Regions from separate parts of the Devosia sp. LjRoot16 genome, predicted to be linked through region 1. Evidence: predicted binding sites of a transcription regulator. Region 1 holds the regulator's gene; each other region holds the start of a gene.

Region 1 (3,636 bases):
ACACCATCGACGGCTGCCGCGTCACCGGCAAGATCAACCTCGACGAGGACGATATCTACGACCCGTCGATCGACGTGGTGGAACTGCGTGCCCGCGTCGGCATGGTGTTCCAGAAGCCCAATCCGTTCCCCAAGTCGATCTACGAGAACGTCGCCTACGGCCCCAAGATCCACGGCATTGCCCGCAACAAGGCCGACCTCGATGAGATCGTGCACTCCTCGCTGCGCCGCGCTGGCCTGTGGAACGAAGTGAAGGACCGCCTGCAGGAGCCGGGCACCGGCCTTTCCGGTGGTCAGCAGCAGCGCCTCTGCATCGCTCGCGCCATCGCCACCAAGCCCGAAGTGCTGCTGATGGACGAGCCCTGCTCGGCGCTCGATCCGATCGCCACCGCCGTCATCGAGGAACTGATCGACGAACTGCGTGAGAACTTCACCATCGTCATCGTCACCCACTCCATGCAGCAGGCCGCCCGCGTCAGCCAGAAGACCGCGTTCTTCCACCTCGGTAAGCTCATCGAGGAAGGCAAGACCGAGGACATCTTCACCAATCCCAAGAACAAGCAGACGCAGGACTACATTACCGGCCGTATCGGCTGACCCGAGAGGAACTCGAGAATGGCATCGCTCAACGAGCACATCGTTTCCTCTTACGAGGACGAACTCACCAACCTCAACAAGGCAATTTCCGAGATGGGTGGCATGGTCGAACAGGCCATCACCGAGTCGGCTGTCGCCTTGCTCAAGCTCGATCACAAGCAGGCCCAGGACGTGCGCCTGTTCGACAAGAAGATCGACGAGATGCAGCAGCGCATCAATGACGCGGCGGTGTCGATCATTGCGCGCCGCCAGCCGATGGCGGCGGACCTGCGCATGGTGGTGACCTCGATCCAGGTCGCCAATGACCTCGAGCGCACCGGTGATATGGCCAAGCAGTTGGCCAAGCGCGCCATGCAGATCGAGTCCCTCGGTCTCGCGCCAAAATTCTACAATGGCGTCAAGCACATGAAGGAACTGGTGGCGCGGCAGCTGAAGAGTGCCATCGATGCCTACCTCAACCGCGACTCTGCTGCGGCCGTCGAGGTCTGCAGCCGCGATGACGAAGTCGACGCGATGTACAACTCGCTGTTCCGCGAACTCCTCACCTATATGATGGAAGATCCGCGCAACATCACGCAGTGCACGCACCTGCTGTTCTGCACCAAGAGCCTCGAGCGCGTCGGCGACCATGCGACCAACATCGCCGAAGCTGCCTATTACCTCGAAACCGGTCGCCACCTCGGCGCCGAGGAACAGCAGCGCCAGCCGCGCTAAGTCCCTTCGCCGTCTCATTGCGACGGCGAAGGTCTAAGCCTTTGATTTACAGAGCTTTCAGGTCCGTAGCTTTCCTGAAAGCGCTCTAGGGGTGATCCGATGTCAGCCACCATCCTGATCGTCGAAGACGAAGCCGATCTGGCCGTCCTGCTGCGCTACAACCTCGAAGCCGAAGGCTTCCGGGTCGCCACTGCCGCCTCGGGCGACGAGGCGGTGGAGCGCATCCGTGACGGCGTTCCGGATCTGATCCTGCTCGACTGGATGTTGCCGGGCCTTTCCGGCATCGAACTCTGCCGCCGCTGGCGCTCACGCGAGGAAACCGCGCGCACCCCGATCATCATGATCACCGCCCGCGGCGAGGAAGAAGAACGCGTCCGCGGCCTTGCCACCGGCGCCGACGATTATGTGGTGAAGCCGTTCTCGATCCCCGAGCTGCTGGCCCGCATCAACGCGCTGCTCCGCCGTTCGAGCCCGCAGCTCGTCACCGCGGTGCTGAAGGCCGGCGACCTCGAGCTCGATCGCACCAGCCACCGCGTCCGGCGCGGCGGCCGCGAGGTGCATCTCGGCCCCACCGAATACCGCCTGCTCGAATACCTGATGCGCCACCCCGGCCGCGTCTACTCCCGCGAGCAGCTGCTCGATGGCGTATGGGGCAACGACGTCTATGTCGACGAGCGCACCGTCGACGTGCATGTCGGGCGCCTGCGCAAGGCGATCAACCGCCACCGCGACGCCGACCCGATCCGCACCGTCCGCGGCGCCGGCTATGCGTTTGACGAGCGGTTTGCGGCGGTCAGCTGAACGCCACATCAAGGGTGGGGGTGCCCCACGCTCTGATGTGGAGCCCCCTAAATCACCCGCTCCGCGCAGATCCGATAACTGTCCGCCCACGGCCGCAGCCGCTCGAACGTCGCGCTGGCCGCCAGCACATCGGCATCGGCATAACGCCGGCCGATGATCTGCATGCCGACCGGCAGCCCATCCACCAGTCCGGCCGGGATCGACGCAGCCGGATGCCCGGTGAAGTTGAGCGGGTAGGTGAGGCACCAGCCGATCCCCTGGTCGACCGCCTCGCCGTTCACCTCGCGCGGCCCGTGCGTATTGCCACCAACCTCGTTCTTCACCGGCAGCGCGGCAACCGTCGGGGTGATCACCAGGTCATAGGTGGCGAACGCGGCCTGGAACGCGTCGTAAATCTCCGACCGCATGGCCTGGTCGCGTCGGAGGTCGGCTGCCGTCATCGTCTGCCCGTAGCTTTCGATCCAGTGCAGGTACTCCGGCGGGAAGTCGCCGCGGTGGTCCGCCAGAAGGTCGAGCCCGCCCGCCTTTACCGCCTCCAGTGTCCCCATGTTCAATGGCATCATCAGCCGCAGCCAGAGCTCGCTCAGTTCGCGCTGCGAATAGCGGATGCCGAGCTTGATCTCTTCGACGTGCGCGCCGGCTTCGCTGAACGCCGCGACGGCCCGCTGTACCGTTTCCGCCACCCGCGGATCGACCGGGAACACATCGAGGTTGGGGCTGTAGCCGATCCGGAAACCCTTGATCGATTGCTTCAGCGCACCGAGATAGTCGACCGTCTCGCTAAGGCTCAGCGGGTCGCGCGGATCGTACCCGCCGAGCACACTCATCGCCAGCGCCGCATCTTCCACCGTGCGGGTGATCGGCCCCTCGAACACATAGGGCAGGTCGCCGGCAAAGGCGTTGGGTCGCATCACCACCGGCACGCGCCCGAAAGCCGGCTTGTAACCATAGACTCCGCACCAGGCTGCCGGGATGCGGATCGAGCCGCCGGCATCGGTGCCCTCGGCGATCGACACCAAGCCGTCGGCGACGATCGCCGCGCTGCCGCCCGATGAACCGCCCGGGTTGCGTGTGGTATCGAACGGGTTATTGGTCGCCCCGAACAGGTAGTTGTCGGTCACCCCGCGCAACCCCATCACCGGGGCATTGGTCTTGCCCACGAGGATTGCGCCGCCCTTTTCGATCCGCTCGGCGAACGGGCAGTGGAACTGCGCGATATTGTCCTTGAGCGCCCGCACCCCGCCGAAGGTCGTCGGCCAGCCGGGCTTGAAATCGAACAGGTCCTTGATCGCTGCGGGTACCCCGTGCAGCGGCGGCAACGTCGCACCGCTCATCACCGCCGCCTCGGCTGTTTTCGCCTCGCGCCGCGCATCGTCGAAGCCGAGATAGATCAGCGCATTGAGGCTCGGGTTGCGCGCCTCGATCCGGCTGATGGTCGCCTCCATGAGCTCGACCGGCGACACTTCGCGCTGGCGAATCCGCCGCGCCAGTTCGGTGGCGCTCAGATAGGAAAAGTCGCTTGTCG
Region 2 (3,636 bases), on a different contig from region 1:
AGGTAGAGATCGGCGACGTTCTTGATCGCCACCGGCCCCACGGGCACATCGGTGTAATAGTCCGGACCGCCACGGCCACCGGCCTTGAACGGCGCGGCGGCAGAGAGGATCGGCAGGGCCTCGTACTCGGTGCCCTTCAGCATCTGCGTGAGGTACCACTTCTGGGCGATGTTGACGATCTGGACGCTCGGATCGTCGGCGACCAGCGCGAAGTAGGAGTGGAGCGGCGCGGCCGTCTCGCCGACCGGGCGGCGAATATAGGCGAGGGTCTCGTCGTGATCGTCCTGCGCGGCGGCGAGGATACCGGCGACGCTTTCGACCAGCGGCTTCACCTTGCCCTCGACGCGCTCGAAGATCGGGCGGGCTTCGGCGGTGTGGGAGACGACGCTCCACTTGCCGTCATCGGCCTTTTCGAGCAGCAGGTCGATCAGGCCCATATGCGAGCCCCAGAAGCCTGCCATCACGGCGGGCTTGCCGGCGAGCGTCCCGGCGGTGAGATCGGCGCCTTCGAGGCCCTCGAAATCCTTGGAGTTGGGGAACACCAAATGCTGGTGACCGGTGACGATGACGTCGAGGCCTTCGACGGCCGCCAGCTGCAGCGCGGCGTTCTCGGCCTTGGGCAGGCCGGTATCGGCGGCGATGCCGGTATGGGCGAGCGCGATGACCAGGTCGGCCCCTTCCTCACGCATTTTGGGAATATAGGCCTTGGCCGTCTCGACGATATCGCGGGTATCGACCTTGCCGGCGAGATGGGTGTTGTCCCAGGTCATGATCTGCGGCGGCAGGAAGCCGATGAAGCCCAGCTTGATGGTCTGCTTGGCGCCGGCGCCGTCAACCAGTTCCTTCTCGATGATCTTGTAGGGCGCGACATAGGTAGTGTCGGCCAGCGGATCGGCGCCGAGTTCGCCCTTGGCGAGGTTGGCCGAAACGATCGGGAAGTTGGCGGCAGCGATGGCGGCGTCGAGGAACTCGAGGCCGTAGTTGAACTCATGGTTGCCGAGCGTGCCGACCTCGTAGCCGAGGGTGTTCATGGCAGCGATGATCGGGTGCGGCTCGTTGGTCAGGCCCTTTTCGTAGGCGATGTAATCGCCCATCGGGTTGCCCTGGATGACGTCGCCATTGTCGATGAGGACCGAGTTGCCGGCTTCAGCGCGGATGGCGTCGATGATCGCCGCGGTGCGGGCGAGGCCGAGCGTGTCGTTGGGCGCATCGGCATAATAATCATAAGGGAAAACCGCGACATGCAGGTCCGTGGTTTCCATCAGGCGGAGGTGCGCCTGGCCGGCGGCTGCCTGCACCGCGAAGGGGTGCAGCACCACGGCGGCGCCAAGCGTCGCCGAGCCGGCGAGGAAGGCGCGGCGGGAAATTGAGTAATTGTAGTTCATTGACGTCTCCCACAACATTTGAAGAAAGCGCGACCAGACGGAACGTCGGCTCTCCTGGCCGGTTATCCCGCATGGCGATCTGGGCTCAGATGCCGCCGCGACGTGACGTTGCAATGACGACGGCAATTGTGACAGTGGCCTTTCTGGACCGTTTGGTCAAATTTGCTGTCGCAAGACGAATGGCAGTATTGTTACTGGGCTGGTCCCATGGAGATTCCGGATGAAGTGGCAAGGGCGTGAGCGCAGTTCGAACATCGAGGACCGGCGCGGCCAGGGTGGCGGCAACATGGGCGGCCTGGGCGGCGGCCGTATTCCGATCCCGATGGGACGCGCCGGCGGCGGCGGCCTTGGGCTGGTCGGCATCATTATCGTCCTGGGCATCATCTGGTTCGCCACAGGGCAAAACCCGCTCGACGTGCTGACCGGCAGTGGTGGCGGTACGACGACCTCGCAGAGCCAGCAATGGGCGCCGCCTCCGAGCAATGCCGGCGAGGACGAACTCGCCAACTTCGTCGGCGTGGTGGTCAAGGACACCGAGACCCTTTGGGGTGAGGTGTTCCAGCAGAACAACCTGACCTACCAGCCGCCCAAGGTGGTGCTGTTCTCGGGCGCCACGCAATCGGCCTGCGGCACGGCGCAATCGGCTTCGGGGCCGTTTTATTGCCCGAACGACAAGAAGGTCTATATCGATCTCAGCTTCTACGATCAGCTGCGCCGCCAGTTCGGCGCGCCGGGCGATTTCGCCCAGGCCTATGTGATCGCGCACGAGATCGGCCATGCCGTGCAGGATCAGACCGGGGTGCTGCCGGAGTTCAATCGGGCCCGCGCCTCGATGAGCCAGGGGGAACAGAACGCTTACTCCGTGCGGGTCGAGCTGCAGGCCGACTGCTATGCCGGGGTGTGGGCGAACTACGTCAACCGCGAGAACCTGCTGGAACAGGGCGATACCGAGGAGGCGATCACCGCCGCCAATGCCATCGGCGACGACACGTTGACCCGCGGGCAGGTAGCCGAGCGCAATTTCACGCACGGCACCTCGGCGCAGCGCATGGCGTGGCTGAAGAAAGGCATGCAGACTGGCGACGTGACCCAGTGCGATACGTTCAAGGGTTCGATCTAGGAACAGCAAAGATGGGGCTGATCCCCGCGGGTGCACTGCCGCATGTGAAGCGGTTCGGCTGGTCCGGCGTCCTGGCGCTGGGCGTGGTGATCGTCATGCTGGCGGGGATCAATCCGATCACGCTGATCAGCGGCAAGGTTTCGCCGCCACCACCGCCGACCTCGATCACCGGCGTGCCGGCGAGCTCGGCCAGCCTCGAGCAGATCGCCGCCTATCCGCCGATCGTCGGCAGCGAGGCGGAGCTGATGTGGCGGCGCTTCTTCTGGCAGACGGCGATCCGTTTTCCGCGGGTGACGATGAGCGTGGTCGAGAGCTCGAGCGCCTTCGGCTGCGGCATGGCGGGCAAGGACCTGACGGTGTTCTACTGTCCCGACAATCGGCTGGTGTATGTGGACACCAGCGCCTACGAGCGGTTGCGCGCCAAATTCCCGCTCGGCGCCGACTACGCCATGGCCTACCTGGTGGCCGAGGCCTATGGGCATCACGTGCAATGGGCGCTCGGGGTGTTTACCGACCTGGTGGCGCTGCAATCGCTGAAGGGGGCCGAGCGGATCGCTGCGCTGGAGCGACAGATCGACCAGCAGGCAGCGTGCTATGCAGCAATGTGGACGATCACCGCCGGGATCGACGAGCTGAACAAAAACGCGGCGGTGATGGCGGCGGTGGGCGCGGTGGAGGCCAATCGCGGCAATGCCATCATCAACCTGCCGCTTGGCCGGGTGGTGCCGGAGGTGCTGACAGCGGCGAGCCCCGAGGCGCGGGCCTTCTGGTACGACAAGGGCTACGCCATCCCGGCGCCGGGCAGCTGCAAGCTTGAAAAGATCGCCGCCGAAGGGCTGGTGTGAGATGAGCGGCCGACTCGACGGATTGCGGGTCGAACGCTTCTTCGACGACGGCACCTATCCCAACAGCGCGCTGCCCTTGCTGTTCTACGAGGAGGCGTTGCCGCGTGCCCAAGCCGATGCCGAGGCGATGGAGGCGCTGTTTGCCGCCAATGGCTGGCCGCCTGCCTGGCGCGCTTCGGTGTTCACCTACCACCACTACCACTCGACGGCGCACGAGACGCTGGGCGTGGTGCGCGGTTCGGCGCGGCTGCTGCTCGGCGGGCCGGAGGGCCGCGAGTTCGACGTC
Region 3 (3,636 bases), on a different contig from region 1:
CCCGCATGCTGCACGAAAGCTACGCCGTGCGGCACGACCAGGCCGCCTATATCGGCTTTGTCCGCCGCTCCACCGAAATGCTCGATGCGGTGATGAAGGCGGATCGAGAACAACACCCGGAACCGGGGCATTCTGCTGAAGGCGATATTGACAACAAGGCGCCGCGGGCCTCCGAGTAGCGCCTGTCTGTCTTCCCACCGGTCGCCCCCTTTCCCCATGCCCGATCTCTATTTCTGGACCGTCGCAGTCCTCGCGGTCTTCATTGTCGCCCTGAGCAAATCCGGGCTGGTAGGGAGTCTCGGGCTGGTCGGGGTGCCACTCCTCAGCCTGGTGATGCCGGCGCGCGACGCCGCGGGGATGATGCTGCCCCTGCTGCTGGTCATGGACGCCATTGCCGTCTGGACCTACCGCAAGGATGCCGACTGGCGCATCCTCAAGATCATGCTGCCGGGCGCCTTCGTGGGGACCGTTGTCGGCTGGGTGCTGTGGAGCTTTGTCTCCGACGCCATGGTGCTGCTGTTCGTCGGTATCCTGACGCTGCTGTTCATCCTCGATGCGCTGCTGCCGCTGCGCAAGAAGCTCGAGGGGCTGCCGCCGTCGCGGACCTGGGGCACCTTCTGGGGCGGCGCGGCCGGTTTCACCAGCTTCATCAGCCACACCGGTGGGCCGCCCTTCCAGATCTATGTGCTGCCGCAGAAGCTGACGCCGGTGATCTTTTCAGGCACCACTGCCTTCTTCTTCGCCATCGTCAACACCGCCAAGCTCGTGCCGTACTTCTTCCTCGGCCAGCTCAACGTCGCCAATCTGGAACGGGCCGCGGTACTCGCCCCACTCGCCATTGCCGGGGTGATCATCGGCGTCTGGCTGGTGCGGCGAATTTCAGTGAAGCGGTTTTACCAGCTTACGTATTGGTTGGTGTTCCTGCTGTCGCTGAAGCTGATCTATGATGGCGCCGTCGGGGTGTTCTTCACCAGCGCCGCTGCCTAAAGCATCCCACCATTTCGGTGAGATGCTCTCAGTCTTTGACTTGGTCGCGTTTTCGAATCGGAAGGGCCTGTGATCCCCGCCTTCGCGAGACGGGCTTTTCCTGACCTCCAGGGTGCAACAAGAGCAAGAACATGAGCATCGACTATCGCCTCGACCATATCGCGCTGCTGGTTCGCGACCTCGACGAGACGGCGAAATTCCTCACCGAGGTGCTGCAGATCCGCGAAGTGCCCGACCCGATGGGCGGCACCCATATCCGCTGGTTCGAGTTCGGCAACAGCCAGCGCTTCCATATCCAGGCGGGCGACATCAGCCGCACCCATGTGGAAAAGCGCACGCACTTCGCGCTCTCCGCTCCAGATTTCGAGGCAGTGCTCAAGCATCTGCGGGCGCTGGGCACGCCGTTCTCCGACATGCAGGGCAACCCGGGCGCAGTGAACACCCGCCCCGACGGCATGCGCGCTGTGTTCGTAGAGGACCCCAACGGCTACTGGTTCGAGATCAACGATTTCAGGTGAGCGTCCACCCCGGAGCGCCGGTGGTTGTGGACCCCCACCCCTGCCCCCTCCCCGCAAGGGGGAGGGAGACCCTCACACTGATATCGGGGCTGTCGTCTCCCTCCCCCTTGCGGGGAGGGATCAAGGGTGGGGGTCCACAGCCACCGGCGGCAGCGTAGCGCAGCGCAGCTGGGTGGGGTGGCCCCGCGCTCCAAACGCCGCCCATGAAAAAAGGCCGCGGCGCTTGCCGTGGCCCTCACAACTGCATGGGATTCTGTTTGTTTCCTCAGGCCTCGCTGAGCATTCGCGTCAGCTCGTCCTTGATCTCCAGTTTCTTCCGCTTCAGTGCCGCGACGTACAAGTCATCGTGGCTGGGGTGGCTCATTTCATCCTCGATCTTCCGGTCCAATTCCCGGTGACGCCGCTCGAGCGATTCGACGTGGCCTTCAGTCGTCATGACAACTCCTCTCCAGCTTTTCGACGCAGTGATCGTCACAAAAATTTCACGCGCTGTCGATGTGCAAGACTGCAACACATCGCCGCTGGTGCAAAATCAGGTGCAAATCTCCGACCGATCGGCTAACCCTTTTCGCACGGGCATTTCGCCTCGCTGAGGGACCTCGTCAACCGCTGCGATGCTGCCGCTCACCAAGGAACAAGAAGCCGCGCTGGGTCTGGAACTGGCTGCAAAACGCCAGGAACATGCCGACCTCGACGCCGCCATTCACACCCTCTCATCGTCCGGCTACTCCGACCAGATGCTGATTCAGCGCATGAAGAAGCGCAAGCTCACCCTGAAGGATCGGATCGTGCAGCTCGAGAACATCCTGCTGCCCGACATCATCGCCTGACGGCAGGGCGCCTCCGGAAGCCAAGCAGCCGCTTCCCGTCTGAGCGCCGGCATCAAAGACCTGCCTGCGTCGGCGCGCCGCGCTCCACATTCATCACGCAGCGTGCTACACAGCTGACCGACCGCTGGTCGGTCCATGATATTGACGCGTGCGACTGTCCTTGGGAGGGCGGAATGCCGTTTCCTCGAATTGTGAAGAGCGCCCCGGCGCGGCGCGACGAAATCCTTGATGCGGCGCAGCGATTGTTCGCCCGCAATGGCTATGACTCGACCTCGGTCAGTCAGATCATCGCCGACGTCGGCGTGTCGAAGGGGGCATTTTACCACCATTTCGAATCGAAAGAGGACCTGGTCGAGGCCCTCGCCTGCCGCTATGCGCGCCAGACCGCAGCGCTGACCGAAGCCGAACTCTCCGACCCAACGCTCGATGCGTTCTCCAAGCTCGCCGGTTTCCTCGGCACCATGCGCCGCCACAAGACCGAGACCGCGGCGGAACTGCGCGCCACCTTCGAGCCGATGTTCCGGGCCGAGAACCTGCAGCTGTTCGAGCGCACCCAGCGCGCTGTCACCGAAGTGGTGCGGCCGATCCTGACGCGCATCATTGTCGAAGGCGTTGCCGAGCAGACCTTCGATACGCCGGATCCGGAAAGCGCCGCCGAGACCATCATGCACCTGATGACCTCGAACCGGGAGTTGATCGTCGAGCTCTACCAGACCCGCGACCGGCTGCATTTCGAGCGGCTGTCGCAGCGCCTGCTCGACAAGATGGAATATCTGGGCACCGTCATCGACCGCATCCTCGGGCTGCCGGAGGGCTCGATCGAACTGGCCGATCGCACCGCCCTCGATGCGCTGGCCTGCGCCCTGGACCGGCCGCCGACCGCTGCCTGACCAAAAGGACGAGCGCTAGCCGCTTGCGCTCGGCGGGGCTCTTCCCTAAGGGTGAAAACCACGGAGCGTAGTCAGCAAAAGTTGCAGACTTTTGCGATTCGACTGCGCGACAAACGTCGCGAGCGCAGTCAGCAAAAGTTGCAGACTTTTGCGATTCGACTGCGCGACAAACGTCGCGAGCGCAGTCAGCAAAAGTTGCAGACTTTTGCGGTTCGACTGCGCGACAAACGTCGCGAGCGCAGTCAGCAAAAGTTGCAGACTTTTGCGGTTCGACTGCGCGACAAAACTAGGCATGAGCCGCGCCTTCCGGGGGACCTAAGTGCCGACCTCGCCACCCGTCGCCATCATCATGGGCAGCCAGTCCGACTGGCCGAACCTGCGCCATGCCGCAGAGACCCTCGACGCGCTGAA
Region 4 (3,636 bases), 450 kb from region 1:
GAGTGACGAGGCGGGGAGCGATCCCCGCCTTTTTTGTACGTTGACTGATAGAGACGGCCCCCTCCCGGCCTCCCCCATAAAGGGGGAGGTGAAGAGACGGAGCTCTGTCTTCGTTCGTGCCAAGTGAACCAGCGGAGCACCTCCCCCTTCATGGGGGAGGATGGGAGGGCGCCGTCTGCTTCAGTTAGCCCGCCCTGCCCTCAGCTGCCGATCACCCCGCCATCGTCCTTGCTGATCACCACCAGCGAGGGGCGCGGGCCCTGGCCGTCGATGAAGTCGGGCCAGTTGGTGCCGGCGTCGGCAATCGAGGTGGAATCCTCGCCGTCTTCGAGGCGAAGTTCACCGGGGTGCTGGATGGAGAGGAACATGGTCTTGCCGTCGGGCGTGAAGGCCGGCGAGCAGACTTCCGAGCCGACCGGCGGCGAGTAGAACAGTTTTGGCAGGGCCTTGCCGTCCCCTTCGGTATCGACCGCATAGAGCGCATCGTTGAAGCCGGCATCGGGCGGGCCGTCGGTGGTGACCCAGAGGCGGCCGGCGGGATCGACCGACAGGTTGTCCGGGTCGGTGAACCAGCCATTGGCCGAGGTCTCGGGGTGGCAGAGCGCATGCGCGGCCGGATCGGTCGGGTCGCCGCAGAGGATGAAGGCGTCCCAGGTGTAGTCGGTGGCGGCATGGTCGGGCGCCTCGGGGGCACCGGGCGGGGTGAGCTCGAGGATGTGTCCGTCGGGGTTGGGGGCGCGGGTATTGGCGACGTTGACCTGCTCCCCGGCATCACCCTCGCCGGCCGGCAGGCGATCCTCATTCTCGGTCATGGCGATATAGATGCGACCGGTTTTCGGGTGCGGCACGAAGCCTTCCGGTGCGTCCATCGGAGTGGCGCCGAGCAGGTCGGCAGCCATGCGGGTGCGGAGCACCACGTCGGCCTGGCTGTGAAAGCCATTCTCCGGCGTCAGCGGCCCCTGCCCCTGCACCAGCGGCAGCCAGCTCAGCTTGCCGTCGGCATCGAAGCGGGCGGTGTAGAGCGTCCCCTCATCGAGCAGGTCCTTGTTGGCGGCGCGGTCGGTGGGATTCCACGGTTTCGAGGTGACGAACTTGTAGAGGTACTCGAAGTCGTCATCGTCGCCCATATAGAGGACGACGCGGCCATCGGGCGCCACGGCGACCTGCGCCCCCTCATGGGTGAAGCGGCCGAGCGCGGTGCGCTTCACCGGCTTGGCCGTGGGATCGAACGGATCGATCTCGACCACCCAGTCGAACTTCAGCCACTCGTTGGGCTCGTTCTCGAATTTCAGACGCGCGTCAATGCGGCCCAAAGCATAGCCGTCGTTCTCGTCTTCATCCCAGCCCTGGCGCTCGACCAGCTCCTGGTCGGGCAGCGTGGTGTAGTCGCCGGCGAAGATATCCATGCCGCCTTCCTCGCCCGAGAGCATGGTGCCCCACGGGGTGATGCCGCCCGAGCAGTTGGAAATCGAGCCGAAGACGATGGTGCCGGTGGGGTCGATGCTGGTCTTCAAGCGATCGTCGCCAGCGGCAGGACCGCTCAGCCGCATCTCGGTGCCCATATGGACGCGGCGGTTGTACTGGCCGTCGGTGATGACCTGCCATTCGCTGCCGGCCTTTTTGACCTCGACGACGGAGATGCCGGTGGACGCGGCGACCGCGCGGATCTGCTCGTCGGTGAGCTTTTCCCGGTAATCCTCATCGGTCATGCCGGGGAACATCAGGTAGGGCGAGGCATATTCGTGGTTCACCACCAGCAGGCCATGGTCGTTCGCCTCGCTGCCCTGCGGCAGCGGCAGGAAGGCGGTGAAGTCGTTATTGTAGCCGAACTGCTTTTCGGCCGCGGCGCCATCGAGGCTGGCGATGTCAAAGGCCGGACTGTCGGCGAACAGCTTGTCGCCCCACTTGATGAGGATCTGGCGAGAGTAACCTTCGGGCCAGTGGTCGGTCTTGTCGGTGACGCGGCTCAGCTCGGGAAAGGTGAGGCTCGAGGGCGAGTTGGTGGCGGCGGCAGCGCGGCTGAAGCCGAGGCCGGAGGTGGCGAGCGCGGCGCCGGCAAGCAGCCCCTTCAGCACGGTGCGGCGCGAATAGCCCTCGGCCATCAGGTCGGAATATTTGGTGGTGAAGGACTGCCGGCGCGTCGGGCGCGCGCGGGTTTTCAAACGATCGGTCATGCTGACGCTCCCTGGAAATATGCGGGGATGCGTGCACGCGGCAGGCGAAGCTGCCGTGACGGTTCGATGACGGTCGGGTGACGGGGGGCGGTTCACCATTGATCGGCAATGCCTTGCACCGCCCGTGCCGAAGCACCCCCTCGCCCCTCTGGGGAGAGGGCTGGGGTGAGGGGCGCCAAGCACGCCGGCATCAAACGCGGCCCGCATCGCAGCAACGGCCGCTCATTTAGTGTGCTTGGCTACCCCTCACCCTGACCCTCTCCCCAGAGGGGAGAGGGGACGCGAGACCAATGGCGGTGACAAATGGGGGGACTTTGCGAGCCAACTCAGCCGTGAACCTACCCCGCTTCGCGCTCTTCGAACGGCGCCTCGGGCATGGCGTCGGAGGCGAGGACCAGGCGGCGGACGGCGTCGCGGGCCATCGGGCGGGAGATCAGGTAGCCCTGCGCCTCGGTGTAGCCGGCAGCATGCACGCCGCGCAGTTGCTCGGCGGTCTCGATGCCCTCGGCAGTGGTTGCCATCATCAGGCGGGCGCCGATATCGGCTACCGCAGCGACGATGGTCTCGGCGCCTTCGGCGCTGTCGAGCGCTCTGATGAAGGTGCCATCGATCTTGATCTTGTCGAACGGGAAGGCCAGCAGGTAGCCGAGCGCCGAGAAGCCGGTGCCGAAATCGTCGAGCGCGATACGGACACCCAGGGCGCGGAGCTGGCGCAGGGTATCGAGGCTCTGCTCGGAGTTTTCGAGGAACACCGACTCGGTGATTTCGATCTCGACCCGCTCGTGGGCGATGCCGGAGGCAGCGAGGGCCTGGACCAACGTGGTGAGGAGACTGCCGCGCACCAGCTGCACCGACGAGACGTTGACGGCGATCTTCAGATCACCGGGCCAGCGGGCCGCCTCGGCGAGGGCCTCGCGGATCACCCAATCGCCGATCGGAACGATCAGGCCGGTCTCCTCGGCGACCGGGATGAAGTCGCAGGGTGGCACCACGCCGCGCTCCGGGTGCTGCCAGCGCAGCAGCGCCTCGAAGCCGGAAAAGGCGTGAGTGCGGAGGTTGAGGATGGGCTGGAAGTGCAGCTCGAATTCGCCGAACTCCAGGGCCCGGCGCAGGTCGGCCTCGAGCCGGCGGCGATCGACGCCGATGCGGTTGAGTTCGGGTTCGAAGCTGCGGATGGCGCCGCGACCGTCGCGTTTGGCGGCGTAGAGCGCAACGTCGGCATTGTGCAGCAGCTCGTCGGGCTCATTCCCATCGGCGCCGCCCACCGCGATGCCGATGCCGACGGCGATGGTCAGCACCTGACCGTCGAGGTCGTAAGGCGAGACGGTGGCGGCGCAGATGCTGGTCGCGAGGTCGAGGGCGCTTTCGGCGTCGCCACCGCGATGCAGCACGGCGAATTCGTCGCCGCCCATGCGGGCGGCACTGTCCGTAGGGCCGAGACAGCCGCCGAGGCGGGCGGCGA

Evidence for each region. The regulator PhoB, encoded in region 1, activates phosphate uptake and scavenging genes when phosphate is short. The targets are predictions, from matches to a motif close to TGTCATNNANCTGTCAT.
Region 2: ACSQ23_RS17310 (bifunctional 2',3'-cyclic-nucleotide 2'-phosphodiesterase/3'-nucleotidase) is a predicted target of PhoB. The motif match lies at 1,488-1,504, and genes of this name have one in related genera.
Region 3: ACSQ23_RS23605 (YdcH family protein) is a predicted target of PhoB. The motif match lies at 1,975-1,991, and genes of this name have one in related genera.
Region 4: ACSQ23_RS02880 (PhoX family protein) is a predicted target of PhoB. The motif match lies at 2,230-2,246, and genes of this name have one in related genera.

Annotation. Positions count from the first base shown of each region.
Region 1 is NZ_CAXUPH020000001.1:129,271-132,906, reverse strand. It holds gene pstB (phosphate ABC transporter ATP-binding protein PstB) at 1-596, shown strand, start outside; gene phoU (phosphate signaling complex protein PhoU) at 615-1,310, shown strand; gene phoB (phosphate regulon transcriptional regulator PhoB) at 1,410-2,111, shown strand; gene ACSQ23_RS00630 (amidase) at 2,159-3,636, opposite strand, start outside.
Region 2 is NZ_CAXUPH020000003.1:589,589-593,224, reverse strand. It holds gene ACSQ23_RS17310 (bifunctional 2',3'-cyclic-nucleotide 2'-phosphodiesterase/3'-nucleotidase) at 1-1,385, opposite strand, end outside; gene ypfJ (KPN_02809 family neutral zinc metallopeptidase) at 1,606-2,505, shown strand; gene ACSQ23_RS17300 (neutral zinc metallopeptidase) at 2,517-3,350, shown strand; gene ACSQ23_RS17295 (cupin domain-containing protein) at 3,352-3,636, shown strand, end outside.
Region 3 is NZ_CAXUPH020000005.1:474,538-478,173, reverse strand. It holds gene ACSQ23_RS23620 (monovalent cation:proton antiporter-2 (CPA2) family protein) at 1-179, shown strand, start outside; gene ACSQ23_RS23615 (sulfite exporter TauE/SafE family protein) at 217-987, shown strand; gene ACSQ23_RS23610 (VOC family protein) at 1,119-1,505, shown strand; gene ACSQ23_RS23605 (YdcH family protein) at 1,771-1,941, opposite strand; gene ACSQ23_RS23600 (YdcH family protein) at 2,120-2,335, shown strand; gene ACSQ23_RS23595 (TetR/AcrR family transcriptional regulator) at 2,509-3,225, shown strand; gene ACSQ23_RS23590 (hypothetical protein) at 3,271-3,519, opposite strand; gene purE (5-(carboxyamino)imidazole ribonucleotide mutase) at 3,575-3,636, shown strand, end outside.
Region 4 is NZ_CAXUPH020000001.1:582,780-586,415, forward strand. It holds gene ACSQ23_RS02880 (PhoX family protein) at 201-2,174, opposite strand; gene ACSQ23_RS02885 (putative bifunctional diguanylate cyclase/phosphodiesterase) at 2,513-3,636, opposite strand, start outside.